Linked DNA regions of Chroococcidiopsis sp. TS-821. The protein of the gene in region 1 binds, or shares a complex with, the protein of each later gene. Links are inferred from orthologs where the notes say so. Each region holds a gene or a part of one and is shown on either strand. Other genes may lie near its edges.

What was found.
Region 2: the proteins of carB (region 1) and carA are in contact, whole or in part, in a solved structure (PDB 1KEE), measured with the Escherichia coli proteins. The link is inferred for Chroococcidiopsis sp. TS-821 from one-to-one orthologs.

What each region holds. Positions count from the first base shown.
Region 1 is NZ_MVDI01000003.1:179,390-196,002, reverse strand. Bases 7,714-11,518 are described here. They hold carB (carbamoyl-phosphate synthase large subunit), read left to right. Parts: upstream 7,714-8,048; coding sequence 8,049-11,318; downstream 11,319-11,518. Other genes in these bases: B1A85_RS11255 (Dps family protein), read left to right, coding at 7,714-7,822. Outside these bases: B1A85_RS11285 (CPBP family intramembrane glutamic endopeptidase), read left to right, coding at 1-401; B1A85_RS11280 (cyclic nucleotide-binding domain-containing protein), read left to right, coding at 639-3,206; B1A85_RS11275 (ABC transporter ATP-binding protein/permease), read right to left, coding at 3,605-5,398; B1A85_RS23605 (hypothetical protein), read left to right, coding at 5,867-6,094; B1A85_RS11265 (ferredoxin), read right to left, coding at 6,087-6,716; B1A85_RS11260 (Asr1405/Asl0597 family protein), read right to left, coding at 6,745-7,005; more of B1A85_RS11255, read left to right, coding at 7,265-7,713; B1A85_RS11245 (RNA polymerase sigma factor, RpoD/SigA family), read left to right, coding at 12,133-13,089; B1A85_RS11240 (DUF760 domain-containing protein), read left to right, coding at 13,306-13,650; 8-oxo-dGTP diphosphatase MutT, read left to right, coding at 13,852-14,262; B1A85_RS11230 (histidine kinase), read right to left, coding at 14,299-15,465; B1A85_RS11225 (S-layer homology domain-containing protein), read left to right, coding at 15,723-16,613. UniProt on the Escherichia coli protein: Large subunit of the glutamine-dependent carbamoyl phosphate synthetase (CPSase).
Region 2 is NZ_MVDI01000007.1:2,163-17,899, forward strand. Bases 2,537-5,465 are described here. They hold carA (glutamine-hydrolyzing carbamoyl-phosphate synthase small subunit), read left to right. Parts: upstream 2,537-3,386; coding sequence 3,387-4,544; downstream 4,545-5,465. Other genes in these bases: B1A85_RS16745 (hypothetical protein), read right to left, coding at 2,537-2,787; B1A85_RS16750 (DUF4090 family protein), read left to right, coding at 2,933-3,232; B1A85_RS16760 (STAS domain-containing protein), read left to right, coding at 4,706-5,026; B1A85_RS16765 (Mini-ribonuclease 3), read left to right, coding at 5,331-5,465. Outside these bases: ppc (phosphoenolpyruvate carboxylase), read left to right, coding at 1-1,692; B1A85_RS24795 (hypothetical protein), read left to right, coding at 1,692-2,345; more of B1A85_RS16745, read right to left, coding at 2,401-2,536; more of B1A85_RS16765, read left to right, coding at 5,466-5,765; 23S rRNA (guanosine(2251)-2'-O)-methyltransferase RlmB, read left to right, coding at 5,860-6,801; B1A85_RS16775 (DUF1816 domain-containing protein), read left to right, coding at 6,906-7,205; B1A85_RS16780 (alpha/beta fold hydrolase), read right to left, coding at 7,300-8,148; Asp-tRNA(Asn)/Glu-tRNA(Gln) amidotransferase subunit GatA, read left to right, coding at 8,426-9,877; B1A85_RS16790 (alpha/beta hydrolase), read left to right, coding at 9,969-10,850; B1A85_RS16795 (Uma2 family endonuclease), read left to right, coding at 10,929-11,519; B1A85_RS16810 (DNA polymerase III subunit alpha), read left to right, coding at 12,411-15,737. UniProt on the Escherichia coli protein: Small subunit of the glutamine-dependent carbamoyl phosphate synthetase (CPSase).

The DNA.
Region 1 (16,613 bases):
TTGTACTCAAAGGTGAAGCGTTCTCAAACAATACCTCATTTTTAACTCGCATTCTGTATGGCGGTATTACTGAAGAGTTGTTGCTGAGATGGGGAGTGATGACGCTTTTTGTATGGATCGGTTGGTACATTTTTGCAAAAGGGCAGGGTGAACCTTCTGTATACTGCTTTGTAGCAGCGATCGCACTTTCCGCTTTTCTCTTCGGCTTGGGTCATTTACCGCTTGTCTTTGCACTAGGAACACCAGTAACAACTTTAGTGGTTGCTTATGTAATTATCGGTAATTCAGTTTTTGGTTTAATAGCAGGCTATCTCTACTGGTATCTAGGTTTAGAAGCGGCAATGATTGCTCATATGCTGTTTCATATTGTTCGTGTAACTGTAAACTATTTTGCTCGATAACACAACGACGCTGGTAGTTTCTTGTTGAGCTTGATGTAAATTTGAAATGCGTGAGTGTTTGGTGGACTACTTCGATTTGAAAAAACCACAGAGGCGCAGAGAACGCAAAGTAAAGAGATCGAGAGAGATTGTTGGGAAGAAGTTGAGCTGGTATTTATATAATGCAACGTTCGGCGGCGCGATCGCTCTTGTTTAGCTGATAATACATGAATCAGCCGCATTATCGGAGAAGCACCCATGACATCTCCAGACACTGTAATATGGCTACAAGAACGCACGGCTTTAGGGGTTCTTTCGGGTGAAGTATTGGACGCGATCGCGCAAGTTCTAGAAGAAATCTCCTTACCTGAAAATTATCTTCTCGTCACAGAAGACACGCCTCCAGAAGCGCTTTATATTCTTAAACAGGGTAAACTAGAAAGCTATCGAACTCATCAAAATAGCATAGCAGCTGCTGCGTGTAGCTTTCTTCCTGGAACCGTTGTTCATCTCCAGGAACTCTTGTTAGATCAACCTGCACAGCGAACGATTAAAACAATAACCGAAAGTCAATTTTGGGTGATTCCAGCAGCACAGTTCAAACAAATTGTGGCGCAACACCCTGAAATCGCACAGGTATTCTCGCGTCAACTCGTCCAAGAAGTCGCACAACTTACCTCAGCACTTTCTTACGAACAAGAACGTTCCCAAGCACTGCGCCCCTATTTAGTAACTAAAGCCCAACGCGGGATTGTAGGGACAAGTCGTTATGCAGTACGGTTGCGTGCTGCCATTCGCGAAGCTAGTTTAGACCGCAATTCGGTGTTGATTTTTGGCGAACCAGGATTAGAGAAAGATAACATTGCGGCTTTGATTCACTTTGGTTCTCCACAGCGCAAACAACCAATTATTAAACTTAACTGTAGTATTCTCCAATCAAGCGGTGCAGATTTATTTGGTCGCGCGAGTGGTAAAGTCGGATTACTCGAATGGTTGGGAGATGGCACGCTTGTTCTCAATAATCTTCAAGACCTCCCTACAGAGTTAATTCCTTCATTAGTACAGCTACTGAAAACAGGTACATACACTCCAGTAAGTCGTCCAGGAGAATCAACTCCTGCGCCTCGCATTTCTCGCGCCCGTATTTTGATGATTTCTGAAAGAACTCAGTCTACAATTGAGCGCTGCACTGGTCAAATTATCAAAGTTCCCCCACTACGCGTGCGTAAAGCTGATATTAAAGCCCAAGCGGAGTACTACATTAGTCTTTACTGTCGCAGCCAAGGTATTCCTAAACCCAAAATTACTCCAGAAGCATTGCGTCGTTTGCAATCGTATGACTTTCCTGGTAATTTGCGAGAACTGCAAAGCCTTGTAGAAAGAGCTATTGTTCAATCAGCAGGGGGATTAGAACTGACTGAAGAAATCTTTTGGTCAGCCCAGACGAAGAAAAAACAATTCCGCGTCAATCTACTCAATATGTATCCTGGATTGCGGCGATTTTTGCGCAGTCCTTGGTATCCAGACCGAATTAATTATGGCTTCACTTTGTGGTTTTTTGCGGTTGTTGTTGTTGTCTTATTTGTAGGTCCGCAACATCGTAGCGAAAACTTTGCCTTAAATATGTTTTGGGCGTGGTGGTGGCCTTTAATTTTACTCGGATTTCCGTTTCTCGGACGAATTTGGTGTGCATTTTGTCCGTTTATGATTTACGGCGAACTAACTCAAAAGCTTTCGCTATGGCTATTTCCGCGACAATTAAAGTCTTGGCCCCGTCATCAAGCTGAAAAATGGGGTGGATGGTTTTTATTTGGGCTATTTACTTTAATTTTCTTGTGGGAAGAACTTTGGCATTTAGAAGATACTGCTTATTTATCTAGCTGCTTGTTGCTATTGATTACCGCAGGGGCGATGATTTTCTCGGCGATTTTTGAGCGCCGATTTTGGTGTCGTTACCTTTGTCCCATTGGAGGTATGAATGGGCTATTCGCGAAATTATCGATGATTGAGTTGCGGGCGCAACAGGGGACTTGTTCGGCAGAATGTACCACTTATCAATGTTATAAAGGTGGTCCGCAAAAGGGTGAAGGAATGGAAACGAATGGCTGTCCTTTGTACTCGCACCCCGCACAGCTTGAAGATAATCGCGATTGTGTATTGTGCATGACGTGTTTGAAAGCTTGTCCGCATCGTTCGGTTGAGGTTAACTTGCGTCCCCCTGGAATTGAGTTGTGGACAACGCACGTACCTCGTTCTTATGAAGTGGCGTTGTTGTTTTTACTCTTTGGCGGAGTATTTCTACATCGTCTACCAGAGTTGCAAGCTACTTTGGGATGGGATCTCAATCTAACGCAGTTCTTACCTCATTTAGGAGTGTCGTTAATTGCCTTAGTGATTCCTGCAAGTGTTGCGCTGTTTGTATACGGTTTGATGCAGCTATTCTATTTATTCAGCAATTTCGTCAAACAAGCAAAATCCAAAATTATCCCTAAGCCTAAACCGTTTCTAGAAATAGCCTATGGTTATTTACCCCTTGTCTTAGGTGGAAATTTAGCACACTACTTGCGTTTAGGTTTGGGAGAGGCTGGGAGGATTGTTCCAGTAACGTTAGCGACTTTTGGCTATAGCGGTCAAGGAATGCCAATTGTCGTCGCACATCCTGCTGTCACAGCTTTTTTACAAGGAGTCACGTTAATTTTTTCTGTACTGTTAACAATATTCTTGACGCATAAAATTACTCGTCAGCCGTTACGTCTTCTATTACCGCAACATTTAGGTGCGATCGCTTTAACTGCAATGATGTGGATACTTGTTGTCGGTTGGTAAGCGAGTGCAAATCAATTTGCTGTTTTTGATGAGCAACAAGCAAGGATTGTGCGATGAATAAACTAGCAAAATATCGTCATGTGCGAAAAGTTATATCTGAATATGCCACCCATAAGCCCGATCGCGGTCAAATCGATGTGGAAACAATGTGATAGATTCCGAACGCGATCGCTACCAAGTTCTACTGTCGCTGGCGATCGCAGCTTTACGATCCACTGTTTCGGGTGCAGGCAGAAAGAAGCATTGGTGCAGTTAACGATAGGGAAGAGTTACTGAGGCGAATATTTCATTGACCTTTAATCGCCCCTCTCGTAGTTTGTCAAAGGTACAGTTCAGCACCTCTGTTGCCAAGGCTAACGTACACAAGTCTGCTCGTACTTTGGGAAGGAAAACCTGAGTTATCCTACTGTCAGGCTTATATCGGACTCCACATCCGCTTTCATCCCCTCCACAAACTGATCGGTGGGGAGAAGTTGCCATTGGTTTTCACTCTCTAGCTTAAGGACATGCTCGTGGTAGCGCAATAGGCTAGCACGATGACCAACGCTAATATAGATGGCAGCCGTTTCTCTAATTTTCTGATAAATCAGTGATTCGTTTTTCAGATCTAACGCACTCGTTGCCTCATCCAGGATGGCATAGCGGGGACGGGTGAGCAACATTCGGGCGATCGCCAACCGCTGTTGTTCTCCCAAAGACAGGAGGTTACTCCAGTCCAGTTCTATATCAAAACCAGACACGCGATCGGGCAGATCAGCTAAATTCACCTGCTCCAGCACCTGCATCAGTTTATCATTGTCAAACTGAACATCTGTATTAGGATAAAGCAACTGTTCCCGTAACGATCCCAGGATCATATACGGACGCTGAGGCAAAAATAGCATTTCGCTCGATTCCGGACAAACAATCTTGCCCGTTCCCGCTTTCCAGAGTCCAGCGATCGCCCGTAGCAAAGAGCTTTTCCCCACGCCGCTCTGACCAACAATCAGCAATCCTTCTCTGGGCTGCAACGACATGGACAGGTTTTGTACCAGGGTGCGCTGGCGGTTGGGAGTCAGCAGGGTCAGGTTTTCGATCGCCAGGCGAGAATCGGTTTCGGTATTTATCGTGGAAAGAGCAGTATCGGTGACGGAATCGCGCTGAGGTTGCTCGTCCGCCAGGGTGTCCAGGGTTTCATAGAAAGCAGCCAGTCGGCGGATGCCTGCCGCAAAGGCACTCAGGGATTCAAACTGCACCACAATCACCGATACGGCACTCAATACCTGACTGAAGGCACTGTTCGCCTGCGTTACCACTCCAAACTCCACCTGTTCGGCGAAGTACAGAGGAGCCATCACCAGAAACGGCAGAACGATAATCAGGTAATCGTAGCCCGTGGTGAAGAAATTCAGGTTTCGCTGCCAGCCAATCAAGAAATTAAAGTTGCGAATAGCTTCAGAAAAGCGACGTTTCACTTGATTGGATTCCTGTTCTTCCCCTCGGTAAAAAGCGATCGATTCGGCATTATCTCGGACGCGAACCAGTCCATACCGGAAGTCGGCTTCCCGCCGCAATTGGTTATAGTTCAACCCAATCAACCGCTTCCCAAACCAGACCGTCCCAATGGTTCCCACTGCTGCATAGCCTACCAGCACCAGCACCAGAGGAATAGAAATTGACCAGAGGATGCCAGAAAAGGCAATAAGCTGGCTAGCGGAAAAGACGATCGTCGTCAGAAAGCGCAGACTACTCACCGTGAAGGCGCGAATATCTTCGGAAATCCGCTGATCTGGGTTGTCGATCGCACTGATGGCGTTGATATCGTAGTAAGCTCGGTTGTGGAAGTAGCGATCGAGGAAGTATGTTGTCAACCACTGTCGCCAGTACAAACCGAGCTTATCGCGCACATACACATAAAAAACGCTAACTGGAATCGCAACTACAAACACGCCAAAGTAAATTAAGACCATCCGGTAAAACTCTGGCACGTTGCGTTCAGACAAAGCTGTGAAAAAATCGCGCCCAACGAAATTGAGTACCGCATTCATCACGGTGAAGGAGATCAGCAAAACGAGCAGCAGGGCTAGTATTCCCCGCGCTTTCCACCGTTCTTCCGAAAACCAGTACAGCTTGGCGATCGCCCAAAATTGCTTCAACAGGCGGCGATCAACGCGGCTAAAACGTTCAACAACAGGACGATCGGCTCGAACCATAACACTATGAATTCAAAAAATAAAAAATCATGGTGCAATGGTAGCAAAGCCTACAGGGGACGTTTGATGATCAAGACACCGTTTAAAAACATCGTTTCTTTCCTCACTTGGGAAAGGAAAACTCTACAGAATCCTCATCCACAGGCGTACGGTTTCGATAGTATAGCTCTACGCAAGTAGATTAGGACAATACTTGAAGGCAGCATCGACACAATCACCAAAGTTCTCAAACTCATCGCAGCGCTGCCGCATCCAAATGGGTAGTCGTCCCGATTATCGATGCCTGCTTCATCGACATAGACTATCGCACCCGCAGGTTTGATCTTCAATTGTTAAATAAGTATTGAGATTCTACGCTTAACACGTCACGATCTTGTTGCAAACAACTGCGCGCGCGACGAAACTTCAAGCTTACGAAATATTTGCTTCAAAGCTTGCTTTCCTGAATTCTGAGGAATCTAAATTTTCTTGCCAATTTCTGCATTTGTTCGCCCAGAAGCAACCAATTTGATATTTGGCTATTCACATTGCGTTAGGCGATCGCACGTAGCGCAACCCGAAAATTTCAGCCTGATGAAGCACAACATTACAGATGACCAGCGATCGCGTCACCCACACAAAATTCAAGATTTAATTAGGCTGAAAATTAATTTGAATTATTCTGTTCTCAATTACTCGCGATATATTCTCAACTAGCAGATACTAAAACTTCTGTTACATTCGCTGAGATTACCTCTGAATCTGCTTTTGACGCATTACACGCAGCTGCAAAGTGTTTGTCAATAACTTGGGGAATTTCTGCGGCTTGAATGCGACTATAACGGGTTTTATCGGGCATAACTATATTGGGACCTGCTTTGCACTGTTTGAGGCAACCTGTACCTTTAATAGCAACTTCGTTTTCTAAACCGCGATCGCTTAAAGTTGCTTGTAATGCTTGACAAACTGCTGTCCCGCCCCGCTTCATACAGCTGGACTTTTGACAAACTAAGATACTTGCTTTCTTTTTGCTTGGTGCTACTTTTGGAGAAGCCGCAGTTTCTGACGCGTGAGGTGTCGTGCGCGTAACTTGTGCGGCTTTGAGTTTGAGTTTGCCAGTTTTTAAATCAAGCTTGCGCTCGCCTAGTACTTGCACCCAATCACCAGGTACTAATTGCAACTCTTGTTTCCGCAGCTCTTTGCAGGGTTTAATCCAGTATTCTCCTTCTGCACTTGCGATACGCAAGTATTTAAGCTTGTAACCATCTTCTAAAATGAAATTTAAAAACCGTCCTTCCAACGTAAAATCTGATACTTTTTTACTTTTGAATTTACCCATGTCAAGTTACCTTTTTATTGAAAGTGTCTTAAAAATCTTGTTCCCAACAGCGTTCTAACCAACAGAGCAAATCGCGACGGGACATCTTGAATTGTTTTGATACACTCCAAAGTTGAATGGCGGTAGTAACATCAACAACGCGAACTCGTAGTGGTTGATTAGTGGCACACCAACAAGGAATTTCGAGCTCTTGTAACCTTTGGTAGATTTGCCATCTATTTACGCAGTTCACCTCCACCATCTCGTCGACATTCAGACCAACCCCCGACGCCAAGACAATTTCCTCCATATATCTCCGTTAAGTGAACCCAACCGATTGCGATCGAACGCAGGAAAAATTTAACTTTAAATCTAGAATACATTAACTGCGAATAATTCTCAAAATATTTGCGAAAAAAAAGCAAATCAGGCGGGATGTGAAGACTTTGTAAACGCTAAAGTAAAGCGATCGCAACGATCGCAGCGGTTGCGAGGCACTAGAATGGTACAGGATGCTACATTGAGCGGACGTGTTTCCAAAATACAATGCTCAAAAAGAGAGGAGAAATATGGCTGAAGCTCAAACTGTATTACGTAACTTTGGGCAGGTTTACGATAACCCCGTCCTGCTAGATCGCTCAGTAACAGAGCCAATTTGCGAGGGCTTGAACGCCGCCTTAGCTAGCTTCCAGGCTTTGTACATTCAATATCAAAAACACCATTTTGTTGTTGAAGGCGCAGAATTCTACCAGCTACATCAATTTTTCAACGAAAGCTACGACGAAGTTCAAGAACACGTTCATGACATTGGCGAACGTCTCGATGGTATTGGCGGTGTCCCTGCTGCAACATTTAGCAAGTTGGCGGAACTCTGCTGCTTTGAACAAGAACCGGATGGGGTGTTCTCGTGTCGTCAAATGGTCGAACACGACTTAGCTGCGGAACAAGCCATTATTGCTTTGATTCGCCGTCAAGCAGCCCAAGCCGAAAGTCTAGGCGATCGCGCCACGCGCTACCTTTACGAAAAGATTTTACTGGAAACTGAAGAAAGAGCCTATCACTTAGCGCACTTCCTGGCTCATGACAGTCTCACCTTGGGCTTTATGGGTAACGGGAATAGTAACTAGTGGTTAGTGGCTAGTGGTTAGTGAGTGACAAGAGTGGCTAACAACTAGTCACTAGTCCTCCGCCAATAGTAACTTTTCTCCCCTACACCTGAAGCCCCTCTGCTCCCCTGCTTTCTTCCTTAAGTCATCAAATCTTGGAAAACTTGCTAAATAAACCACAATTAATAGGGGCATTGCCGCTTAAAATAATCAGGATTCAAAATTTCCTTCTCTAGGTAGAAAGACTATGCCCCGCCGTGACGATATCCATAAAATTCTATTGCTTGGTTCCGGTCCAATTGTGATTGGACAAGCTTGCGAGTTTGATTACTCCGGTACGCAAGCCTGTAAAGCTCTCCGCGAAGAAGGATATCAGGTGGTGCTGGTGAACTCAAATCCAGCAACGATTATGACCGATCCGGAAACAGCGGATAGAACATATATTGAGCCGCTAACACCGGAAATAGTCGAGAAAATTATCGAGAAAGAACGCCCTGAAGCTTTGCTACCCACAATGGGCGGACAAACTGCACTTAATATTGCTGTAGCTTTGTCGAAAAATGGAGTTTTAGAAAAATACGGCGTCGAATTGATTGGTGCGAAGTTATCCGCAATCGAAAAAGCAGAAGACCGCCAACTTTTTAAACAAGCGATGGAGAAAATCGGAGTGGGCGTGTGTCCCTCTGGTATCGCTTCCACAGTCGATGAAGCAAGAGCGATCGCCAAACAAATTGGTACCTATCCGCTGATCATTCGTCCAGCTTTTACACTGGGTGGAACTGGTGGCGGAATTGCCTATAATCAAGAAGAATTTGAAACAATGGCGCAAGCGGGAATTGACGCGAGTCCAGTTTCCCAAATTTTAATTGAGCAGTCACTCCTCGGTTGGAAAGAGTACGAACTCGAAGTGATGCGTGACTTGGCGGATAATGTCGTGATTATCTGCTCGATTGAAAACCTCGATCCGATGGGGATTCACACTGGAGATTCGATTACAGTTGCACCCGCACAAACTTTGACCGATAAAGAATATCAGCGCCTGCGCGATGCTTCGATTCGGATTATTCGCGAAATTGGTGTAGAGACAGGTGGTTCGAATATTCAATTTGCGGTGAATCCGGTTGATGGCGAAGCAATCGTGATTGAAATGAATCCTCGCGTCTCGCGCAGTTCAGCTTTGGCGTCTAAAGCCACAGGTTTCCCGATCGCTAAATTCGCCGCCAAACTAGCCGTCGGCTATACGTTGGATGAAATCAAAAACGACATCACTAAGAAAACCCCCGCGTCATTCGAACCAACGATTGATTATGTCGTCACGAAAATTCCGCGATTTGCGTTTGAAAAATTTCCTGGTTCGGAACCTGTATTGACAACACAAATGAAGTCTGTCGGCGAAGCAATGGCAATTGGACGGACGTTTCAAGAATCGTTCCAAAAAGCTTTGCGCTCGCTCGAAACCGGACGCGCTGGCTGGGGATGCGATCGCGCTGAAAAACTGCCGAGTGGCGAACAAATTCGCGCGCAATTACGCACGCCCAACCCAGAAAGAATCTTTGCGGTACGTCACGCAATGCAGCTAGGACTAGGTATTGAGGAGATTTACGAACTGACGGGTATCGACCCTTGGTTCTTGGATAAAATGCAACAATTGCTCGAAACAGAGAAATTCCTCAAGCGGACGCCACTGCATAAGTTGACAAAAGAGCAACTTTATGCAGTAAAGCGTCAGGGATTTAGCGATCGCCAAATCGCGTTTGCCACAAAAACAACTGAAGATGAGGTACGTACCTATCGCCAACAACTCGGTGTTATTCCTGTTTACAAAACAGTAGATACCTGCGCCGCTGAATTCGAGGCGTATACTCCTTATCACTACTCCACCTACGAAGAAGAATCCGAAGTACAACCATCGGATAAACAAAAAGTGATGATTTTAGGTGGTGGTCCTAACCGCATCGGACAAGGTATTGAGTTTGATTATTGCTGTTGTCATGCCAGTTATGCACTGAAAGCCGCAGGGTACGAAACAATTATGGTCAACTCAAACCCTGAAACTGTTTCGACAGATTATGATACAAGCGATCGCCTTTACTTTGAACCGCTGACCAAAGAAGACGTCTTAAACATCATAGAGACCGAAAAGCCAGTAGGAGTCATCATTCAGTTTGGCGGACAAACACCACTCAAATTAGCAGTACCTCTACAAGAGTATCTCAACCGCCCTGAAGTTAAAGAATTGCTGCCAACTCGAATTTGGGGAACTTCTCCCGATTCGATCGATATTGCCGAAGACCGCGAGCGATTTGAGAAGATATTACACGAGTTAGATATTGCGCAACCGCCAAACGGAATTGCACGCAGTTATCAAGATGCACTCGCGATCGCAAGTCGCATTGGGTATCCGGTTGTCGTGCGTCCGAGTTATGTTCTCGGCGGACGGGCGATGGAAATTGTCTACTCGGATACGGAGCTCGAACGCTACATGACATTTGCAGTACAGGTAGAACCAGAACACCCAATATTAATCGATAAGTTTCTGGAAAATGCCATTGAAGTCGATGTCGATGCGATCGCCGACAGCACTGGTAAAGTCGTCATTGGCGGAATTATGGAACACATCGAACAAGCAGGAATTCACTCTGGCGATTCAGCATGTTCTTTACCCGCGATTTCGCTTCCGTCTTCTGTATTAAATAAAATTCGCACTTGGACTGTACAACTCGCGCAGCGACTCCAAGTAGTTGGATTGATGAATATTCAATTTGCCGTTGTTGGCGCGCACAGCTACAATCCTCAAGTTTACATTTTAGAAGCAAATCCCCGCGCTTCGCGCACAGTACCTTTTGTGTCCAAAACAACCGGTATTCCGCTTGCCAAAATGGCATCGTTGATTATGTCGGGGGAAACACTAGAATCGCTCAACTTCACCCAAGAACCTATACCAAATCACATCGCGGTCAAAGAAGCTGTACTGCCATTTAACAAGTTTCCTGGTACAGACACAATTTTAGGACCAGAAATGCGCTCGACGGGTGAAGTGATGGGCGTTGATAGCGATTTTGGCAAAGCATTCGCCAAAGCCGAATTGGGTGCTGGAGAAATACTACCGCGTCAGGGTACGGTGTTTGTCTCGATGAGCGATCGCGACAAAACACTCGTTGTTCCAGTTGTTAAAGACTTTATCGACTTGGGCTTTAAAGTTGTCGCCACTGACGGTACGCGGCGCGTTCTCAAAGAGCACGGTTTAGACGTTGAGTTAATTCTCAAACTTCACGAAGGACGCCCCAATGTTTTGGACGCCATTAAAAACCAACAAATTCAACTGATTATCAATACTCCCTCTGGTGAAGAAGCCCAAACTGATGCGCGTCTCATCCGTCGTACTGCGTTGGGTTATAAAATTCCAATTATTACAACTATTGCCGGTGCGAAAGCCACCGCTGCTGCTATTCGTTCTTTACAAGCAACTTCGCTAGAGGTCAAAGCAATTCAAGACTACATTGGTGCTCATAATTAAGTAGCTGTAGTCGTTAGGACTAAAAGTGGTGTCTTGTTGGTAATGACAAAACACCATACTCTGAAATCTAAAAAGTTTAGAAACTATTAGTCCTGTTTAAGAATCTTGCTGTATCATTTAATATCCAGTATTTCAGTAACCGCGGCTGGGCGGCAAACGTTCCACTGGAGTTTAACAAGTTTTGTACCATTCACCTAGTGTTGATCAACCGTAAAAATGTTTAAACTGATCGTCAAGTAGTGCAGCTTATCGCAAAATTCAGATCTCATTTTCAACCCAGGAAATGTAAAGAAATGTGTAGAAAACAAAATTACGGCAGAAAAACAGATTCCTGCATTAAAATAAACATTCTAAGTACAACTAGTAAAAAATTCGCTCGAAATTAACAACGTTTTGTTTTCCAGGATGCAATTGTCAAAACAATTAGTCGCTAGGCTGTAGTCAAAGTCAAACCAACCTTATCATCCGGTTTGTAGTAAGAACGGTGAGGAGTAAACAAGCAGTGTGAGAACAAGCGCAGTTATGCTGATTCAGGCACTGAAAGTTAGCAGCACTAGACTAATAAAGGTTACAATAGTTAACATAGGAGCATTCAGATTTAAGAAAGTGATGACAAGACAAAAAGTTTTGACTGCTTTGTCTGAGGTTATCGCCTTCAAATTTAAATTTAGGTTAAATTTCTGAGTCGAACACAAAATCGTTCATAGTCAACAAGCTTCTAGTTTTTGTTGGGTGTGACTTTGCACAAAAGTTGCCAGTCAATGCTCGCACCATCTCGCCAACCCTCTGATTATCAATTTACAAGCGTAGTGCCATGAAGACTGCTCAGACAGCCACAGACCTTGTGCGGACTTATCTGCGAGAAATTGGTCGTGTACCACTTTTAACGCACGAGCAAGAAATATTGTATGGCAAACAAGTGCAGCGCTCAACTGCCTTGCAAGAAATTAAAGAGTCGCTCAGTGCGCAGTTGAATCGAGAACCAACACTAGAGGAGTGGGCTGCATCTGCAAAGCTCGATCCAGATGAACTCAGTAAAGCGATCGCCCTAGGAGAAGTTGCCAAACGTAAGATGGTAGAGGCAAATCTCCGGTTGGTCGTGTCGGTAGCCAAAAAATATATCAAACGTAACGTAGACTTATTAGACTTAATTCAAGAAGGCACGATTGGAATGCAGCGCGGTGTAGAAAAGTTTGACCCCACAAAAGGGTATCGCTTTTCCACATATGCTTACTGGTGGATTCGCCAAGCAATCACGCGCGCGATCGCTGAAAAAGGTCGTACAATTCGATTGCCAATTCACATTACCGAAAAACTGAATAAAATCAAAAAAGCCCAACGACAGCTATCGCAGCAATTAGGACGCGCAGCAACAGTTTCGGAATTAGCTGCGGAACTAGAACTATCTCCCAAGCAGGTAAGAGAGTATTTAGAACGCGCGCGGTTACCATTATCTTTAGACCTACGCGTAGGAGATAACCACGACACAGAACTCGGAGAACTGTTAGAAGATACAGGGGTGTCTCCTGATGAGTTTGTGTTGCAATCGTGCATGTCTACTGACATTGAGCGGATGATGGCGGATTTGACACCCCAGCAACGAGAGGTTTTATCACTGCGGTTTGGTTTAATCGACGGACAATCGATGACACTGGCAAAAATCGGCGATCGCCTCAATATTAGTCGCGAACGCGTCCGTCAAATAGAACGCGAAGCACTTACAAAACTCCGCAAGCGCAAAGCCGACATGGATCAGTACTTAGCAAGCTAGACGCGGGCAAGTACAAACTACTGGAAGCGGTGCGATCGCACTGCTTTGCACCAGTGAGAGAATCCGTCACCCTGATGTTCGGTTTCACCAACACGCACAATCTACATAGCTTGTTACATTAATTTGCAGAAGACAACAGTTAGGCAAACTATTAACAGCAAAGTGAACTTCTCTTAAGTCAAGAGTAAGCAGCTATTGCTCAACCGGAGGTACAAAGTGAGCGACGTATCTAACCAAGTCTCAGGATTCTTTGATGGCGAGTCCGAAAATGGTAACTTGCTATGGCAGTACGTTCAAGGGCTAAGCCCAGAAACTGTTAACCAACTATCTAAGCCCACGTCTGGCGAAGTGTTTCAAATTATGGAACGCAATATTATTGGGCTATTGGGCAACTTGCCTCCAGAACACTTTAACGTCAGCATCACAACAACTCGCGAGAACCTGGGTAGACTACTAGCGTCGGCAATGATTAGTGGTTACTTCCTGCGCAATGCTGAACAAAGAATGCTTTTTGAAAAGTCCCTACACGCAGCTGAAGTTAATCACTCTACGCATGAATAACAGCAGCATCTGTCATCTAAATTAGCTCTTGAAATATGTCACTAAAATAAGCACTGCGCATAGATTTAAGAACTCGGTAAACACAATTTTCGTTTCACCGAGTTATTTAATTAGGAGGCATCTTTTCTGGCCACCGACCTCTCAGACCTTTGATGATATTGTATTTACAAGCTAGTCCACAACTTTGTGTGAGGTTTCTGGGTGACGATTCCACATAGAATTATTGGTGTTGGTGTAATTTGGAATGACCGCGAACAAATTCTGATAGATCGCCGTCGTCCAGAAGGAAGTTTAGGCGGGTTGTGGGAGTTTCCTGGAGGCAAAATTGAGCCAGGAGAAACTGTTCAAGCGTGTATCAAAAGAGAAATCAAAGAAGAATTAGGAATTGAGATTGCGGTTGGCGAACATTTGATGACCGTTGACTATACTTATCCGCATTTACAAGTGACATTGACTGTACATTTGTGCCGTCACCTGGCTGGCGAGCCAAAACCCATTGAATGTGATGAGGTACGGTGGGTGAGCTTAGATGAAATCGAGCAATATTCTTTTCCCACAGCTAACACTCAAATTATTGCTGCAATTAAACAATATACTGCTAGTAGGAATTAGAAATTAGCTAAGAGCCAAAGACGAACTACTCGTAATTTAATTGGGATAAACGGGCAAAGTAAAATGAAAACAAGAACCACCTGTGGGTGGACAATCTACCCAGATTTGTCCGTAGTGCGCGCGAATAATACGCTGACACAAGCACAGACCAATACCGTAACCATCCTTTGCTTTGTCTCTTTCTAAACGAAAGCGGTCTTCAAAAATGCGATCGCGATTTTCTTCAGGAATTCCTGGTCCTGTATCGCAAACACTGAATTGAATTTTTTGCGTCGTGCGGTGTAGCGCCGAGATGTGGATTTTACCATTAGCAGGCGTGTATTTAATCGCATTATCAAGCAGGTTAATCAGCACTTGGCGAATTCTTTCTTGATCCGCATAAGTTCGTGGTAAGTCGCGCGGAATATCAGTTTCAATTTTTAAACTTTTTGCCCTCGCGCGATCGCTCAACTGCATTAGAACCTCATGACACAGTTTTTCTAGCTCTACTTTTTGTGGTTGAATGTCTAATTCGGCAGCAGTTCCTCGCGCTACTTGTAATAACCCAGCAATCATTTTATCAATTGACCGCGCTTGCGTCCGTGCTTGTTTGAACAACTGCGCGACTAAGTTCGGTGAAAGTGGCGGCGTTTGCCCTTCGCGTGTTAGACCTGCTTCTAGCGTTTCTAGCGCGATTGAAACTGCGGTTAATGGATTGCGCAAATCGTGCGCTAGCATGGCAATCACTTGGTCTTTAAACTGTAGCTGTTCTAGTAGCTTTTCTTGCTCGCGTTTAAGACTGAAAATTTCATCTGCCATTAAAATGACTTCAGCCGAATCTGCAATCGAACGCATTCCGTTTTGAGGCGATCTAACACGTTCTGGCTGCACGTTCTGGGACTGAAGTTTTTCTGCTACTGCTTTTTGCCAGCGCGGCCACCATGATTGTAACTGAGCAATTAAATTACTGCCTGCTAACGTTTGCCGTGGTTCTGGATGAATTTTAATTAGTGCTGGAGTTGCAACTAATTTAAAGTGTTCTGCAAAATATGGCTGTTCGCCCACATCAATAATTTGGAGTTCAAAAGCATACTTCTCTTGTAACTCTTTGAGATAGTGATAGATCTGCTGAATCTGTTGCTGAGAACCTGAACGTTCATCAACGAACAGCAATAGCTGAAACGGTGTGTGAGAATCACTAAGCTTTTGAGGAAAAACCTGCATGAAATTTTGTTGCAGCACGGGAAACAGGTCAAGCTTGCCAATTGTCTTATTCTTAAATTTAATATTTATTTTGCCTTTTGCATACTCAATATATCACTCACATGTTTTTCATACTTCGTCTGCACTTTCATAAAAATTTTCTAGTTTTAGTAAAAAATTATACACAAAAATTGCTAGCAAAGAGCATGTAGTCGCAAGCAGCTGCAGCGACTATTGCCAAATTACGTTAGCGTAAGAAGTGATGGTATCTTCTTCAAATGACTGTGTTGACCTCAAGATGCTTTTTCAAAATAGCTGGTTTAGCTGTGTTACTGGCATCAGTAAGTGCCTGTGCTAATAATCCATCTGGCAGAAACCTAGAGCAAATGTTCGCAGCAGACCCGAGGCTCCAGGACAACCCAGCGATCGCGTTTGGTACTAGTAATAATAACAGTAATCAAACAGCTTTAAATACCAATGTTCAGCTACCAGCAGACTTTCCCGCAGAAATACCTCGCTATCCTAACGCGCAGTTGCAGCAAGTTACAGCCTCAGAAACGCGCTGGACAACACCCGATCCGATAAATTTCGTTCAAAGTTTTTATCAAAACCAATTTCAAGCAAACGACTGGGAGTTGCTTCCGAGCGAACAAGAGGGAATAATAGAAGCACAACGCGATGGGTTGCGCGTTACCGTAACGATTCCTGCACCCAACCAAAGCAATTCTGTCGAGCCAAACACATCAGGAAATACCGAATTCACGCTGCAATACACGCGCGATACAACTGCCACAACTAGCACGTCCTCAAACAATGCCGATCTAGCTAATGTACCGCAACCAGGAGATCCAGATTTTATTGGACCGGTACCATTACAACAAGCCAACGGCAATGCACAAGCGGCAAATAACACTGCGCAACCAACCGCAGAACAATCTTTTAATGACATTAACCAAGTACCGCAAGAACTGCGTCAGTATCTTCAAGACTTGAGCGCCTTAGGCGTGTTACCATTGCAAGCAACATCTACTAAAAGCGATTCAGCGAATCAATTTGAACCGAATAAAACTGTTACGCGGCGCGAGTATGCGCGTTGGCTAGTTGCTGCCAATAATCGATTTTATGCCGATAACCCCGCAAAACAAATTCGCGCAGCATCGTCCTCGACG
Region 2 (15,737 bases), on another replicon or contig:
CGCGAGTTAGAAAATCTCATTTGTCAAGTCGAGATCTATGACTTCAACTTAGCACATCTTGATATTCGCCAAGAGTCGTCGCGTCATGCGGATGTATTAGAGGAAATTTTACAGTATTTGCAAATAGTACCGCGCTCGTACAAAGAACTATCGGAAGCTGAGCGCGTTGCTTGGTTAGTCTCAGAATTGCAAACGCGTCGTCCACTCATTCCTGCTGAATTGCCTTTTAGTCCGCAAACAACCGAAGTTATCGAAACATTTCGGGTTGTGCGCTCGCTACAACAAGAGTTTGGTCCTAGTATTTGCCAAACTTACATCATTAGCATGAGTCATGAAGTGAGTGACCTCCTCGAAGTTTTACTTCTTGCCAAAGAAGCAGGATTGTACGACCCTGCGACAGGCACAAGCACCCTACAAGTCGTGCCACTATTTGAAACTGTTGAGGATTTATTGCGAGCGCCAAGGGTAATGCAACAGTTGTTTGAACTACCCTTGTATCGTGCCTTACTAGCAGGTGGCTATCACGCGCAGTCATCAGAAAGCTCGTCAACCGCTACAGCACCACCCCCACCACCTTCAACATTAACGCCGAATCTCCAAGAGGTGATGTTGGGGTATTCTGATAGCAATAAAGATTCAGGATTCTTAAGCAGCAACTGGGAGATTCACAAAGCCCAAAAAGCACTTCAACAAATTGCCGAACAATTCGGCTTGCAGTTGCGGATTTTTCACGGACGCGGTGGCTCAGTTGGTCGTGGTGGCGGTCCAGCTTACGAAGCTATTTTGGCACAGCCTGGACACAGTATTAACGGTAGAATCAAAATTACAGAACAAGGAGAAGTCCTCGCTTCAAAATATTCTTTGCCTGAATTGGCGATCTACAATTTAGAAACGATTACAGCTGCTGTTGTACAAGCAAGTTTATTGCGGACTGGATTTGACAATATTCAACCCTGGAACGAAATTATTGAAGAAATCGCCGCGCGATCGCGCAGTCATTATCGCGCTTTAATTTACGAGCAGCCAGACTTTATCGACTTTTTCCATCAAGTAACGCCCATCGAGGAAATCAGCCAGTTGCAAATTAGCTCTCGACCAGCCCGTCGTCAAGGTGGTAAAAAAGACCTAAGCTCATTGCGTGCTATTCCTTGGGTCTTTAGCTGGACGCAAAGCCGTTTTCTTCTACCCGCATGGTACGGCGTAGGAACTGCATTACAAGAATTTGTGAACGAAGAACCCGAAGAACATCTCAAGCTGCTGCGCTATTTTTACCTCAAATGGCCTTTCTTTAAGATGGCGATTTCTAAAGTCGAAATGACTCTAGCAAAAGTAGATTTGCAAATGGCAAAGCACTACGTGCAGGAATTATCTCGACCCGAAGATTTAGCTCGCTTTGAAAGACTATTTGAGCAAATTGCTAATGAATTTTACCTAACGCGAGATTTAGTGTTGACAATCACTGGTCATAAACGCCTTCTTGATGGCGATCCTGTTTTGCAAAAGTCTGTCCAGTTACGCAATGGCACGATTGTACCCTTAGGCTTTTTACAAGTTTCTCTGCTCAAGCGGCTGCGTCAATGCACGAACACAACATCAGGAGTCATTCACTCGCGTTACAGTAAAGGAGAACTGCTGCGAGGTGCATTGCTCACAATCAATGGGATTGCTGCTGGTATGCGGAATACGGGTTAATGAGCAAATTTTGGCAACCAAAACGAGTTTTAGCTTGTACTTTAGTAGCGCTGACCTCTGGAATTATCAGCGCTTATTTTGGAAGTCAAATCAGCTTACAAATTCAAAGTCAAAAATGCCAAAACCAACCTTGGGGCTTAAAAACAGCTTGTCATGCTTGGGTGACACCTGGTGCAGTTTGGCAAGGCGGTATAACAGGACTTTATTTAGGAACGCTGCTAGGTGGAATTATTAGTATCTTAGGAACGATTACAGCAGACTGCACAACAAAGACAAAAAGTCAAGACCAAATAAATGAAAATTTAGCATTATTTGCAGATGAATTAGAACTAACACCTACTCAACGAGTTGTACTACAACGCTTCCTAGTACTAATTACATTAAAATTAGCGGCATCTAGCCAAACAACTTCTCAAGAAGACACGGTCTTATCGATAGAAGAGTTACAACAACTGCTGGCGATCGCCAAGCACAAGCAACTACTCAAGCACCATTTGACCTCAGCACAAATTGCTCAATTATTAGAAGAGATAAGCATTGGCTCTAACACGTCAAGCGATTCTCCTTTTAAGAAGTCTATGCATATCCCTTCGCAGGCTCAAGACAACTCATTAAAGCCGATAAAATCTACCCAAAATACTTCAGCATTTTGAGGTAACAATTCTATAAAAACTTGACGAAAAGTTAATAACACTATTTTTGCAAAAATTAGCTATCGGTCGAAGCTGTGGGAAGTTGTAAATTTTCCCACGTTTTCCAACTATTACTTTCTGTATCAAAACATCGCCAAGTCGCAAGCGCACTATCTTGATAACAAATCAAAACTCGCCTACTTGCAGGGTAACTCGAAGAAAAGCCCTCGCTAAACTGCTGTAAAGGATAGGTTTTGCGGCTGAGGCGTCTAGCAACTGCTTGATTTGGACACTCGATCGCTAAAGCAGTTTTTCCCCCGATGTGAGTGAGTGAAAAAATACACATTCTCAAAATTGCCCGCAGCCAGCTTTCAGAGTAATCAAAATACTCGTCAATCAACTTGTTAGTAAATGCTTTTTGCAGCGATCGGTCTTGTGAGTCGGGAATAGGAAAGTCAGACATAGCAGAACTGTTGTGAGGGTACGTAGTTGGCTTGAGGTTAGATCAAAAGCTTTGACAGTGACAAGTGTTTGAATACCCAATTTTGCCAAAAAAAGAAGCGATCGCTTTTGATAAAATGCAACCGTAGCTGTGATTACTGCAAACCATGAATTCGCAAAATTCTCCGTCTCAAACAACAGGTGCTGATGCTGTTGATGTCGCGATTGCCTCAGGAATCGATTTTGATGGTACCCCGATTCCTCCTGCCAAACTCGAACTCTATCGCCAAGTAATGGCACTTGAAGCAGGCAGACAACGTAGCGGTGTTTCCAATACAATGCGATCGCGAATTGTACGGATTGGCGCGAAACATATTCCCCAAGATAAATTAAATCAAATGCTCATTGATGCGGACTTTGCGCCGCTTAAAGATAAAGAAATTGCTTTTTATTACGGTGGGAAGTAATAAAAACTTACGCAATATCAAGAGAATTTTTATGCGAGTTTTATACGTTTCAGTCGCGAAAATGCGATCGCATTCTTACATAGTCATACCAAGACATAATTGACTCGTGGCATAATTAGCCTGATGCCAGTCAGAGCCTTGAGATTAATTGCTTATGTCCCTATTTGACGCTAAACCAGCGCTGCTTGTCCTTGCTGATGGAACTACTTATCGTGGTTTTTCGTTCGGCGCTACCGGAACCACAATTGGGGAAGTTGTTTTCAATACTGGCATGACAGGCTATCAAGAAGTTTTAACAGATCCCAGTTATTACGGACAAATTGTTGTCTTCACCTATCCTGAACTCGGTAACACAGGCGTAAATCCAGACGATGAAGAATCGCATAAACCGCAAATCCGAGGCGCAGTAGCGCGCAACATCTGCTACAAACCGAGTAATTGGCGTTCGACAGCTAGCTTGCCAGATTACCTACAACAGCATAACGTTCCTGGCATCTACGGAATTGATACTCGCGCCCTTACTCGTAAAATTCGGGCTTTAGGTGCGATGAATGGCGGAATCTCTACCGAACTAGACGAAGCTGAGTTACTAGAGCAAGTTACCGCAGCACCTAGCATGAAAGGCTTGAATCTCGTGCGTGAAGTAACCACGGCTAACGTTTACGAATGGTCCGATCCCACAACGGCAATTTGGGAATTTAAGCCAGTTAATCAAGAGGCTACAGAACCTTTAACAGTTGTTGCGATTGACTTCGGGGTGAAGCGTAACATTCTCCGCCGTTTAGCCAGTTATGGATGTCGGATTGTTGTTGTGCCTGTCAGCACTCCTCCTGAAGAAATTCTTAAATACAACCCTGATGGAATTTTTCTTTCTAATGGTCCTGGCGATCCCGCACCAGTCACTGAAGGAATCGAAACAACAAAAGCACTCCTCGCTAGTCAAAAGCCAATGTTTGGCATTTGTATGGGACATCAAATTTTAGGTCACGCACTCGGCGCAGAAACCTTTAAGCTCAAGTTTGGGCATCGTGGTTTGAACCAACCGGCAGGTTTAAAGCAACGTGTAGAAATCACAAGTCAAAACCACAGCTTTGCGATCGACGCTAATTCCTTGCCGGATGCAGATATTGAGATTACTCACCTCAACCTCAACGACTTAACAGTTGCGGGATTGCGACACAAATCATTACCGCTATTTTCCGTGCAATATCACCCAGAAGCTAGTCCTGGTCCTCATGACGCCGATTATTTATTTGAGCAGTTTGTAAAATTGATGCGCGAAGCCAAGCAGAAATCAGCAACCAAGCGCTAGTTCTTTTCGCTCCGCAATTTCTGCCTCATGATAGTAGACAACGCCTCAAAAAACGCTCTATACTTGAGCCTCGACTTTAAACATCGCATTTAAGGTAGTAAGAGGAGGGTATTATTGCTGAACCACTGAATATTACGGTTAGTCTGCGAGGAACCCGTGAAGTGCGAGACAATTACCAATTGTTTCGATTTACAGGGTTACTAGATGCTTTCTCTGAGCCAACCTTTCGTAAGGTTATCAGCAAATGTATCGAAGAGGGACCAAAAAATATTATTTTGGATCTTTCCCAAATCGACTTTGTTGATAGCTCAGGTTTAGGAGCATTGGTTCAACTTGCCAAACAAGCACAAAGTGCTGGCGGCACTTCACAAATTGTGACTAATGCCCGCGTGACTCAAACAGTTAAGCTAGTTCGTTTAGAGCAATTTCTCTCGCTGCGTCCCTCAGTGGAAGTCGCGCTAGAGAACGTTAAACAGTCATGATCTGGCAACAGAAGCAAGGCTGATATAGCTATCCGGTTGTATTATCTGGGTAGCTTGATTTTTGCTTATAAAAAATGTTTATTAAAGCAGAACGGGGGAACTCGCTGCTAGACAAATCCTGTCTATCACGCAGCCAACTGCGATCGCATTAACTTAAGGAGAATACAGGGATCGAAGATAAAAAGAAGTTACTAAAACTAGCTCGGTAGTTTTGCCAAATTTATAAACACTACCAATCCAAAGAGAAAGGAAAATCCTAGTTGTGAATCAAAAGGAGGAAGAGCTACTCGATGGCTCATCTATAATAGAAGGCGAACTAACTGTTAGGTTAGAGCAACTGACACCAACCTTGGCTGAAGACTTATCACAGCTACAGCAGGTCTCTCCGAGTGCTTTGGCATATTTAGGAGATGCAGTTTATGAACTTTATATTAGGCGTTATTACCTACTGCCACCAAAGCGCTCGCGTGTTTATCATCGTTTAGTAGTGGCACAGGTAAGAGCCGAAGCACAAGCATTACATTTGCGCTCGCTGACTCCCTACCTTACCAATACCGAGTTAGATATAGTTCGTCGCGGTCGAAATGCGACAACGAAGCCGCCAAAGCGGATCGAACCTGAAATTTATCAACAAGCATCAAGTTTAGAAACCTTAGTCGGCTACCTATTTCTCACTGATTGTCAGCGTCTGACTCAGTTGTTGCACAAGCTACACTTTGAGCAAGATAAAAATGAGTGATAGAAATTGTCTTTCTATACTGAAATTGGCTATTCTTCTCAGTTAAAGTCGAGAAGTAGGGATGCCCAAAGAATTTAACACTGTAACTATATAAATGGCGAACAAACAACAAAAATTTAGATCTACGGGCAAAGCAAAGCATGACAAGCCAGTCAGAATCAGACAAAGCTCCAAGCCTTTGCTGAAATCTCTGAATCAGAGTCGCACTGCATCAACAAAACCTTCAGTTAATTATGCTGTCAATAGTACGCACTCACAACCTTTAGCAGAAGAAAGCGATCTTATCTACGGTCGTCACCCTGTTTTAGCTGCTTTAGAGAATCAAAGACATCTGAATCGGATTTGGATTACATCGCGATTGCGCTACGATCCCCGTTTCCATTCTTTGATTTCCCAAGCTAAAGAAAACGGAACAGTGATTGACGAAGTTGAACCAAAGCGTCTAGATCAAATTACGCATTATGCGAATCACCAAGGAGTCGCAGCGCAAATTGCACCCTATGCATACACCGATCTCGATGAACTGATTGCTCGCGCCAAAGCAATCGCCGAATCACCCGTGATTGTAGCAGCAGAAGGTATTACCGATCCCCACAACTTAGGAGCAATTATTCGGACGGCTGAAGCGATCGGAGCGCAGGGACTTGTTATCCCCCAAAGACGAGCCGCAGGAATTACATCGAGTGTGATGAAAGCAGCTGCTGGTGCTTTGGAGCAATTTCCTGTCGCGAGAGTCGTTAATTTTAGCCGCGCTTTAGAAGAACTCAAGGAAGCAGGATTTTGGATTTATGGTACAGCCGCAACCGCAAGCCAACCATTGCATACTGTCCAATTTACAGGACCAATCGTTTTGGCGATTGGTGCTGAGGGTGAGGGCTTGAGTTTGTTAACACAACGCTGCTGTGACGTGCTAGTGTCCATTCCACTTTCGGGAAATACTCCAAGCTTAAATGCCTCAGTCGCAGCAGGAATGGCTTTGTACGAAATTTTTCGCCAACGTTGGTTAAATATGCTTCATTTAGAAAAATTAAAATAAGATAATTTGAAAAAAGAAGCGTAACAGAGTATAACAAAGTGTGAAGTAATTAGAAGCAGCAGCAGACCGCGTCACATCTGTAACCAATGGACAAAACAGCAAATATGAAAACATTTTGGGATAGTTTTAAAGAAGTTTTAACTAATCTCTTTCACAGCATTGGCTGGGCTTGGTGGGTAGAAATTGTTACACAAAATCCGCGCTGCACGTACTACTTTGGTCCTTTCTTGAGCGTTAAGGAAGCAAACGCTGCTAAGACTGGGTATCTTGAAGATTTAGAACAAGAAGGTGCGCAAGGAATTACAGTGAAAGTCAAGCGTTGCAAGCCCAAGAATTTGACAATTGCTGACGACTTGGGAATGATTCAGCCGAAAGCGACACCAATATTTAGCGGTCAGATGTAAAAGCAAGTCAAGTTAGTGGCGGGTGTTCGGTGCCAAAGACGAAACTAACTTAAATATAGACTCTGCGGCTTGCTGAGCGCTCGTCACTGGCAATTTATTTAAACTTGACAACATCGGGATACTGCGCAATCCACTTATCAATATCGCTGAGTACCTGCTGGGGAATTTCCCAAGGGAAAAGATGGGCGGTATTGGGATAGCATTGCCATTGACAGTTTTTCAAGTACCGAGCAGTTTCATGACTTGATTGGGCAGTGATATGGCGATCGCTTGCTCCAGCGAGCATCAAGCTTGGACAAGTAATTTTGTGTAAGTCGGCAAGGCGATCGTAACCGGATCGCAACGCTGTATTCAACGCGCGTTGTGCAGCAGCAGAAGTTTGCAGGTACGCGGCGATCGCATCAGTGGCAAGATAGCGATAGGCAGTCGGCGAGTGTTGTTGAATCAGGTAGCGATAGAGCGATCGCTTACCAAACGTTTCAATATTCCACTGCCAACTTGGTTGCAACCAATTAAGAATAGACGCTACACCAGTATACACATTATCTTGCCAGCTAATTGGTGGATGATTACCTCTAGGACGCGCTGCAGTGGCGACAAGGATTAACCCGCTAACTCTGTCAGGCAATTTGAGTGCGAGTTCCATTGCCAATATTCCTCCCAACGACCAACCAAGGACTAAGCAGCGCTGAATTTTGAAGCTATCTATCAGTGCTTCTAAGTCAAGTAAGTGGTCGTTCATGGCAAAATTTTGTTGCGTGCGACTGCTACCATAGCCGCGGAGATCGGGAGCGATCGTACGGAAACGCTGCGATAAATGGTCAGTAAAAACTGATAGACTGCGCCCTGAACCTGGATGACCGTGTAAGCAAAGAATGGGAAAGCCGTTTCCTTGAATGCGAACGTTGAGCTTGACAGGTTGAGAGTTTTGAGATGTGGACACTAGATAAAAATTAACCGCAATATATTTACTATAAGATTTATAGAAGTCAGTCAGGGAGACAAGAAAATATAAAACTTACAATAAATATCACTAGAGCTTATTTATCGATGAAGCTTCCTCGAATACCTTGCACAGAAAGCAGAAAGAGGAACGACAACACTTATCAATCGTTCTCTAGCCTCCGATCCCTGACATCCGATCCTTTTGAAGAAGTCACTTTTTACGTAAGTCCTGAATTAAACTAAATAATCTGGATTACAAGTCAAAGGAGCAAACAATGGCATCCATCCGCGAGTTGCACCAACAACTGGTGAGCAAAGAACGCTCTGCGGTTGAAATTACTCAAGAAGCCTTGCAGCGCATTGCAGCATTAGAGCCGAAATTACATAGCTTCATATCGGTAACAGCAGATACGGCGTTAGCACAGGCGCAAGCAGTGGATGCCAAAATTGCTGCGGGAGAGGAAATTGGGTTACTCGCAGGAATTCCAATTGGCATCAAAGACAATCTGTGTACCAAAGGAATTCGGACAACGTGTGCTTCTAAAATTTTGGAGAACTTTGTCCCGCCGTACGAATCAACCGTGACGCAAAAGCTAGCTGACGCAGGTGCTGTCATGGTGGGAAAAACGAATTTAGATGAATTTGCGATGGGCAGTTCTACAGAAAACTCCGCGTTTCAAGTCACCGCCAATCCTTGGGATTTAGAACGAGTCCCTGGTGGTTCTTCTGGTGGTTCGGCTGCGGCGGTAGCAGCGCAAGAATGTGTTGTTGCCTTAGGATCTGATACCGGAGGCTCAATTCGTCAACCCGCGTCGTTTTGTGGTGTAGTAGGAATGAAACCTACTTACGGATTGGTATCGCGTTACGGTTTAGTCGCGTTTGCTTCATCGTTAGATCAAATTGGACCATTTGGGCGCACTGTAGAAGATGCCGCGATTTTACTCGGCGCGATCGCTGGATACGATCCTAAAGACTCGACAAGTCTCAAAGTCGAAATTCCAGACTATACGCAAGCTTTAAAACCCGACGTGAAAAACCTCCGCATTGGCATTATCAAAGAAACCTTTGGCGAAGGGTTAGATCCGGCGGTGGAACAAGCTGTCACCAAAGCAATTGAACAACTTAAGGATTTAGGCGCAGAAGTTCAAGAAGTTTCCTGTCCGCGTTTTCGCTACGGGCTACCAACTTATTACATCATTGCGCCCTCAGAAGCTTCGGCAAACTTAGCGCGTTACGACGGTGTAAAATACGGTTTCCGCGCTCCAGATGCCGAAAACCTCCTCTCGATGTACAACCGAACTCGTGCTGCTGGTTTTGGTACTGAAGTCAAACGGCGGATTATGGTAGGAACTTACACGCTGTCGGCAGGCTATTACGATGCGTATTATTTAAAGGCACAAAAAGTCCGCACGCTGATTAAGCAAGACTTTGAGAATGCGTTTGCGAAGGTCGATGTTCTAGTGTGTCCGACTGTACCAACAACAGCATTCAAAGCAGGAGAAAAGACGGACGATCCCCTAAGCATGTATTTAACGGATTTGATGACAATCACCGTCAATCTAGCTGGTTTACCAGGAATGAGTGTTCCTTGTGGTTTTGATGACAAGGGTTTGCCCATCGGACTACAGTTGATTGGCAACGTATTGCGCGAGGATTTGCTATTTCAAGTCGCGCATGCTTACGAGCAAGCAACAGAATGGCATAAAAAGACTCCAAAGTTGATATAGCGATCGCCACCCTTAGGGCTAATCAACTGATGCACAGTGCGGAGTTCTTATCATTGAAGTTGTGTATTTGTACGCGCGTAGAAGGATATCTATGCTCAACAAATTCTCTTTGAGGTGGCTGCTGAGTGCTGGGCTAATGGCTGCACTTTTTTATATCGGGACTAGCATCTATCTGTTTTTCCAGCAAACTCGCTTCATTTTTTTTCCTTCACCTGTTATTCAAACGACACCAGAGTTTTTCAATCTCCGCTATCAAGAAGTGTGGCTACCTGTCACTACAACCACAGGGCAAATCGAACGCATTCATGGTTGGTGGATTCCCGCAACTCAAGCGAATGAAAAAGTTTTGCTCTATCTGCACGGTAACGGTATTAATATTGGTGCAAATGTCGATCGCGCCCATCGGTTTCACCAGATGGGCTTTTCAGTACTCCTCATTGATTATCGCGGCTACGGACGTAGTGAAGGAGCTTTTCCGTCAGAAGCGACTGTTTACCAAGATGCTGCAGTAGCGTGGGATTATCTCGTTAATGAACGACAGATCGATCCAAGCCAGATTTTTATTTATGGGCATTCTTTAGGCGGTGCGATCGCCATTCACTTAGCACTGCAACAACCCAACGCCGCTGGATTAATCGTCGAAAGTTCGTTTACTTCGATCCGTGCCATGATCGATTTTCAACGTGCCTACCGCATATTTCCCGTCGATCTAATTTTACGCCAGCGCTTCGACTCAATCAGTAAAGTTAGCGCACTACAAATCCCTGTCTTATTCATTCACGGAACGGCAGATTGGCAAGTTCCCGCGCAAATGAGCGAACAACTCTACGCTGCTGCACCCGAACCGAAGCAATTAATTCTGATTCCTGGTGCGGGACACAACAATGTCGCGGAAGTTGCAGGTTCTCAATATTTTCAAGTCGTGCAAAACTTTGTTCGACAAGTCTCAACTCAACAGATGGCGGAACGCTGAAACATAGGAAGGTAAAAAGTGCAACTACAACTAAATCAGTAAGATGTTAAGCCAGGGCAAAGAGTACTACTACGAAATATTAACTGGAGCGAGTTTGAGCAGATTTTAGACGAGTTAGGTAACTCGCGTGCTTCTCGGCTTGCCTACTACAGAGGAATCCTAGAGATTATGGTACCGCTGGCTGAACGCGAAGATGGTAAAATCCTCATCAGTAACCTAGTCGAGATTTTATTAGAAGAACTCGATATTGAATTCAGAAATCTCGGTTCTACTACCTTTAAGCGTCGGGACATGGCGAGTGGTGTAGAACCTGATGCTTGCTTTTATATTCAACATGAAGCAGCAATTAGAGGTAAAAGTAAAATCGATGTTAACTTCGATCCACCGCCTGATTTAGCTATTGAAATTAATATTACAAGTGCTTCCGAAATCAAGAAAAGTAGCTATGAAGCTTTAGGCGTTCCTGAGTTGTGGATTTATGACGGGCGATCGCTACAAATACATACACTGCAAAATCATCAGTATGTAGCAACAAATCAAAGTCAGATTTTTCCCAACTTGCCAATTATAGAAGTTATTCCCCAGTACGTTGCCGAAAGTAAAATCCAGGGAAGAAACACTGCAGTTAAAGCTTTCCGCGCTTGGGTACAAAAGGTGTCATTTCAGTGAGGCGATCGCCTATCGTGTTATGCCGACAAATTATAGCCATGGGTGGCGGTGTCTCAAAAGAAAAGCCAAAATGCTTCCTTCCTACCGCGAGTGGCGATGCAGCAGATTACATTGACAGATTTTATGCCTTTTACTCAACATTACCATCCACATCATCGCATTTATCACTATTTAAACCGCCAAACACTGACATAAGAACTTTAGTGCTAGAGCAAGACATTATTGATGTAAGAGGCGGAAGTACCAAGAACTTACTGGCGTTTTGGTAAGAATGGGGACTCGACACAGTTCTCAAAGCAGCTTGGGAAACCGGTGTCATCCTTACTGGCTTAAGAGCAGGTTCGATTTGCTGGTTCGAGCAAGGAGTTCCCTCACTTTTTGGAGAATTTTAACCGTGTTACTTTGTCTTAGCTGGCTCCAGGGCAGCAATTGCCACCATTATGATGGAGAATTAGAAAGAAAACCTGCTAACCCTCGTTTATTTTCTCTAGGAAAAATTATTGACGGATATGCCGTAGATGATGGCGAGGCGCTGCATTCTATTAAGAATAGACGAGAGCAGTAGTTCTCGCCCTTATGCAAAAGCTTATCGATTGCAAAAGTTGAATGGAGCAGTGCAAGAAACTCCCCTATCTCTAGGATACTTGGGTACGTGACAACGTTAAAGTAAAGAATACGTCTAGTGCATGCCTATGAGTCTTTCTGAGGGGGAGCGTTTTGTCATACTCGCGGAGATACCTGTGAAGAAGTGCTGAAAAATGCTCGAGAAGTGTTAGAGGTTGTGGTTGAATCGGCATAGAAGATGGTGAAACTTTGCCAGAACCTTTAACCGTAGGCAAGTCTTTTGAAGTGGCTTGAAGTACAATCTTTAATTCTCTGATTATAAAGTTTATGTCTTTCGTAGGTTTACATATTCATAGCGATTACAGCCTACTCGATGGTGCAAGTCAAATACCAGCACTCGTTGAGCGAGCTCATGAGTTAGGAATGAAAGCGATCGCACTTACCGATCATGGCGTGATGTATGGTGCGATCGAACTTATTAAAATTTGCCGAAATAAGAACGTCAAACCAATTATTGGCAATGAAATGTATGTCATTAATGGAGATATTGAGGAAAAGAAACGTCGTCCTCGCTATCACCAAGTTGTTTTAGCAAAAAACACAAAAGGTTACAAAAATCTTGTTAAGTTAACAACAATCTCGCACTTGAAAGGTATTCAAGGCAAAGGAATTTTCTCGCGTCCTTGTATCAACAAAGAGCTATTAAAAGAGTATCGTGAAGGATTAATTGTTACGAGCGCTTGTCTAGGAGGAGAGGTTCCGCAAGCGATTTTGCGAGGAAGATTAGACATTGCACGTAAAGTTGCACAAGAATATAAAGATATCTTTGGAGATGATTACTATCTAGAAATTCAAGATCACGGTTCGCAAGAAGACAGAATTGTTAATGTTGAAATCGTTAAAATTGCCCGAGAATTAGGAATTAAATTTATTGCGACAAACGATTCGCATTATATTTCTTGCTTTGATGTAGAAGCCCATGACGCGTTGTTGTGCATTCAGACAGGAAAATTAATTTCGGAAGACAACCGCATGCGCTACAGCGGGACAGAGTATCTCAAATCAGCAGAAGAGATGAGTCAACTGTTTCGCGATCACCTACCCGATGACGCGATTCAAGAAGCGATCGCAACGACAGTAGAAATTGCTGACAAAGTAGAACCATACCATATCATGGGCGAACCGCGAATTCCCAATTATCCGGTTCCCGCAGGACACACCGCCGATACTTTTTTAGAAGAAGTCGTCTGGGAGGGAATGCTACAACGATTTAATCGGCGATCGCGTAATGAAATTGACCCCACATATAAAGAAAGGTTGGATTATGAACTAAAAATGATTCAACAAATGGGCTTTTCTACTTATTTTTTAGTTGTTTGGGACTATATTAAGTACGCGAGAGATAATCAAATTCCGGTTGGTCCTGGGCGAGGTTCGGCTGCTGGTTCTTTAGTTGCTTATGCTTTAAGAATTACAAATATTGACCCTGTTCATCATGGCTTGTTATTTGAGCGGTTTTTGAATCCTGAGCGTAAATCAATGCCGGATATTGATACAGATTTTTGTATCGAAAGGCGCGATGAAGTTATTGAATATGTTACGCGAAAATACGGAACAGAGCGAGTTGCTCAAATTATTACTTTTAACCGCTTGACTTCCAAAGCTGTCTTAAAAGACGTGGCGCGGGTACTAGATATTCCCTATGGTGAAGCCGATCGCATGGCGAAGCTGATTCCGGTTGTGCGGGGTAAACCAACTAAACTTTCTGTGATGATTTCTGATGCTACTCCAGCACCAGAATTTAAAGAAAAATATGAAAACGATCCCAAAGTCCGCCACTGGGTTGATATGGCAATTCGCATAGAAGGAACTAACAAAACCTTCGGCGTTCATGCAGCGGGAGTAGTCATTTCTTCTGAACCGCTAGACGAAATTGTTCCACTACAAAGAAACAATGATGGTTCAGTGATTACCCAGTATTTCATGGAAGACTTGGAATCGCTGGGATTACTGAAAATGGACTTTTTGGGATTGAAGAATTTAACACTCATTCAAAAAACCATTGAATTAATTAAACAAAATCAAAATATTGATATTGACCCCGACTATTTACCTTTGGAAGAAAGAAAGGTTCAAAAAATCTTAGCCAAGGGCGAAGTCAAAAAAATGCCAAGAGAAGTCGAAAAAACCTACAAAGTTCTTGAAGAAGGTGAACTTGAGGGGATTTTTCAACTTGAATCTTCGGGAATGCGACAAATTGTACGCGATTTAAAGCCTTCGTGTATCGAAGATATTTCTTCAATCTTAGCTTTGTATCGTCCTGGTCCTCTTGATGCTGGGCTGATTCCCAAATTTATCAACCGCAAGCACGGTCGCGAAGCAATAGAATACATCCATCCACTTTTAGAGCCAATTTTAAACGAAACTTACGCGGTCTTGGTGTATCAAGAACAAATCATGAAAATGGCTCAAGATTTGGCAGGATATTCCTTAGGACAAGCAGATTTGTTACGCCGCGCTATGGGTAAAAAGAAAGTTTCCGAGATGCAAAAACATCGAGAAGCTTTTGTGGATGGTGCAGCTAAAAATGGTGTCAGAAAGCAAGTGGCTGAAGAATTGTTCGACCAGATGGTCAAATTCGCAGAATACTGTTTTAATAAATCGCACTCGACGGCTTATGGTTATGTCACCTATCAAACTGCGTATTTAAAAGCAAACTATCCTGTCGAGTACATGGCAGCTCTGCTGACGGCAAACAGTGGCGATACCGATAAAATTCAAAAATACCTGTCTACGTGTCTGAATATGAATATTCAGATCGAGCCACCAGACATTAATCGCTCTGGCGTCGATTTTACACCGGTAGCAGGCAAAATTTTATTTGGCTTATCAGCTGTAAGAAATGTCGGACAAGGTGCGATCGCGTGTATTTTAGAAGCCCGTGAAAAGGGCGGTGAGTTTCAATCGCTCGCTGATTTGTGCGATCGCGTTGATTTACGCGCTGTCAACCGTCGTACTTTAGAAGCTTTGATTCATTGTGGTGCGTTTGACAAACTCGAAGCAAATCGCAAGCAACTGATTGCAGATCTTGATTTGGTAATCGACTGGGCGCAATCGCGGGCGAAAGATCGTGCTAGCGGTCAAGTTAATTTATTCGATTGGAGCGGGATAGCAAACAATGACAATAACACTAATTACGAATTAGCACCCAAAGCCCCACCCGTAGCAGACTATCCGCCAATGGAAAAACTGCGATGGGAAAAAGAACTTCTTGGTTTTTACGTTTCGGATCATCCGTTGAAGTCACTGCGAGCGCGTACGCGACTTTTATCACCGATCAGTTTATCCCAACTCGGCGATCAGCACGATCGTACTTTACTTTGTGCTGTCGTGATGTTGACCAGTATTAAACCAGTGGTCACTAAAAAAGGCGATCGCATGGCAATCTTACAAATCGAAGATTTAACCGGACAAACCGAAGCTGTTGTTTTTCCGAAAGCTTACGAACGAATTGGCACATCACTTGTAGCCGATGCCCAAATGGTAGTCTGGGGTAAAGTCGATCGGCGTGACGATCAACTTCAGTTGATTGTAGAGGATGCTGAACCGATTGAGACGGTACAGTTAGTTATGGTAGAACTCGATCCTCAACAA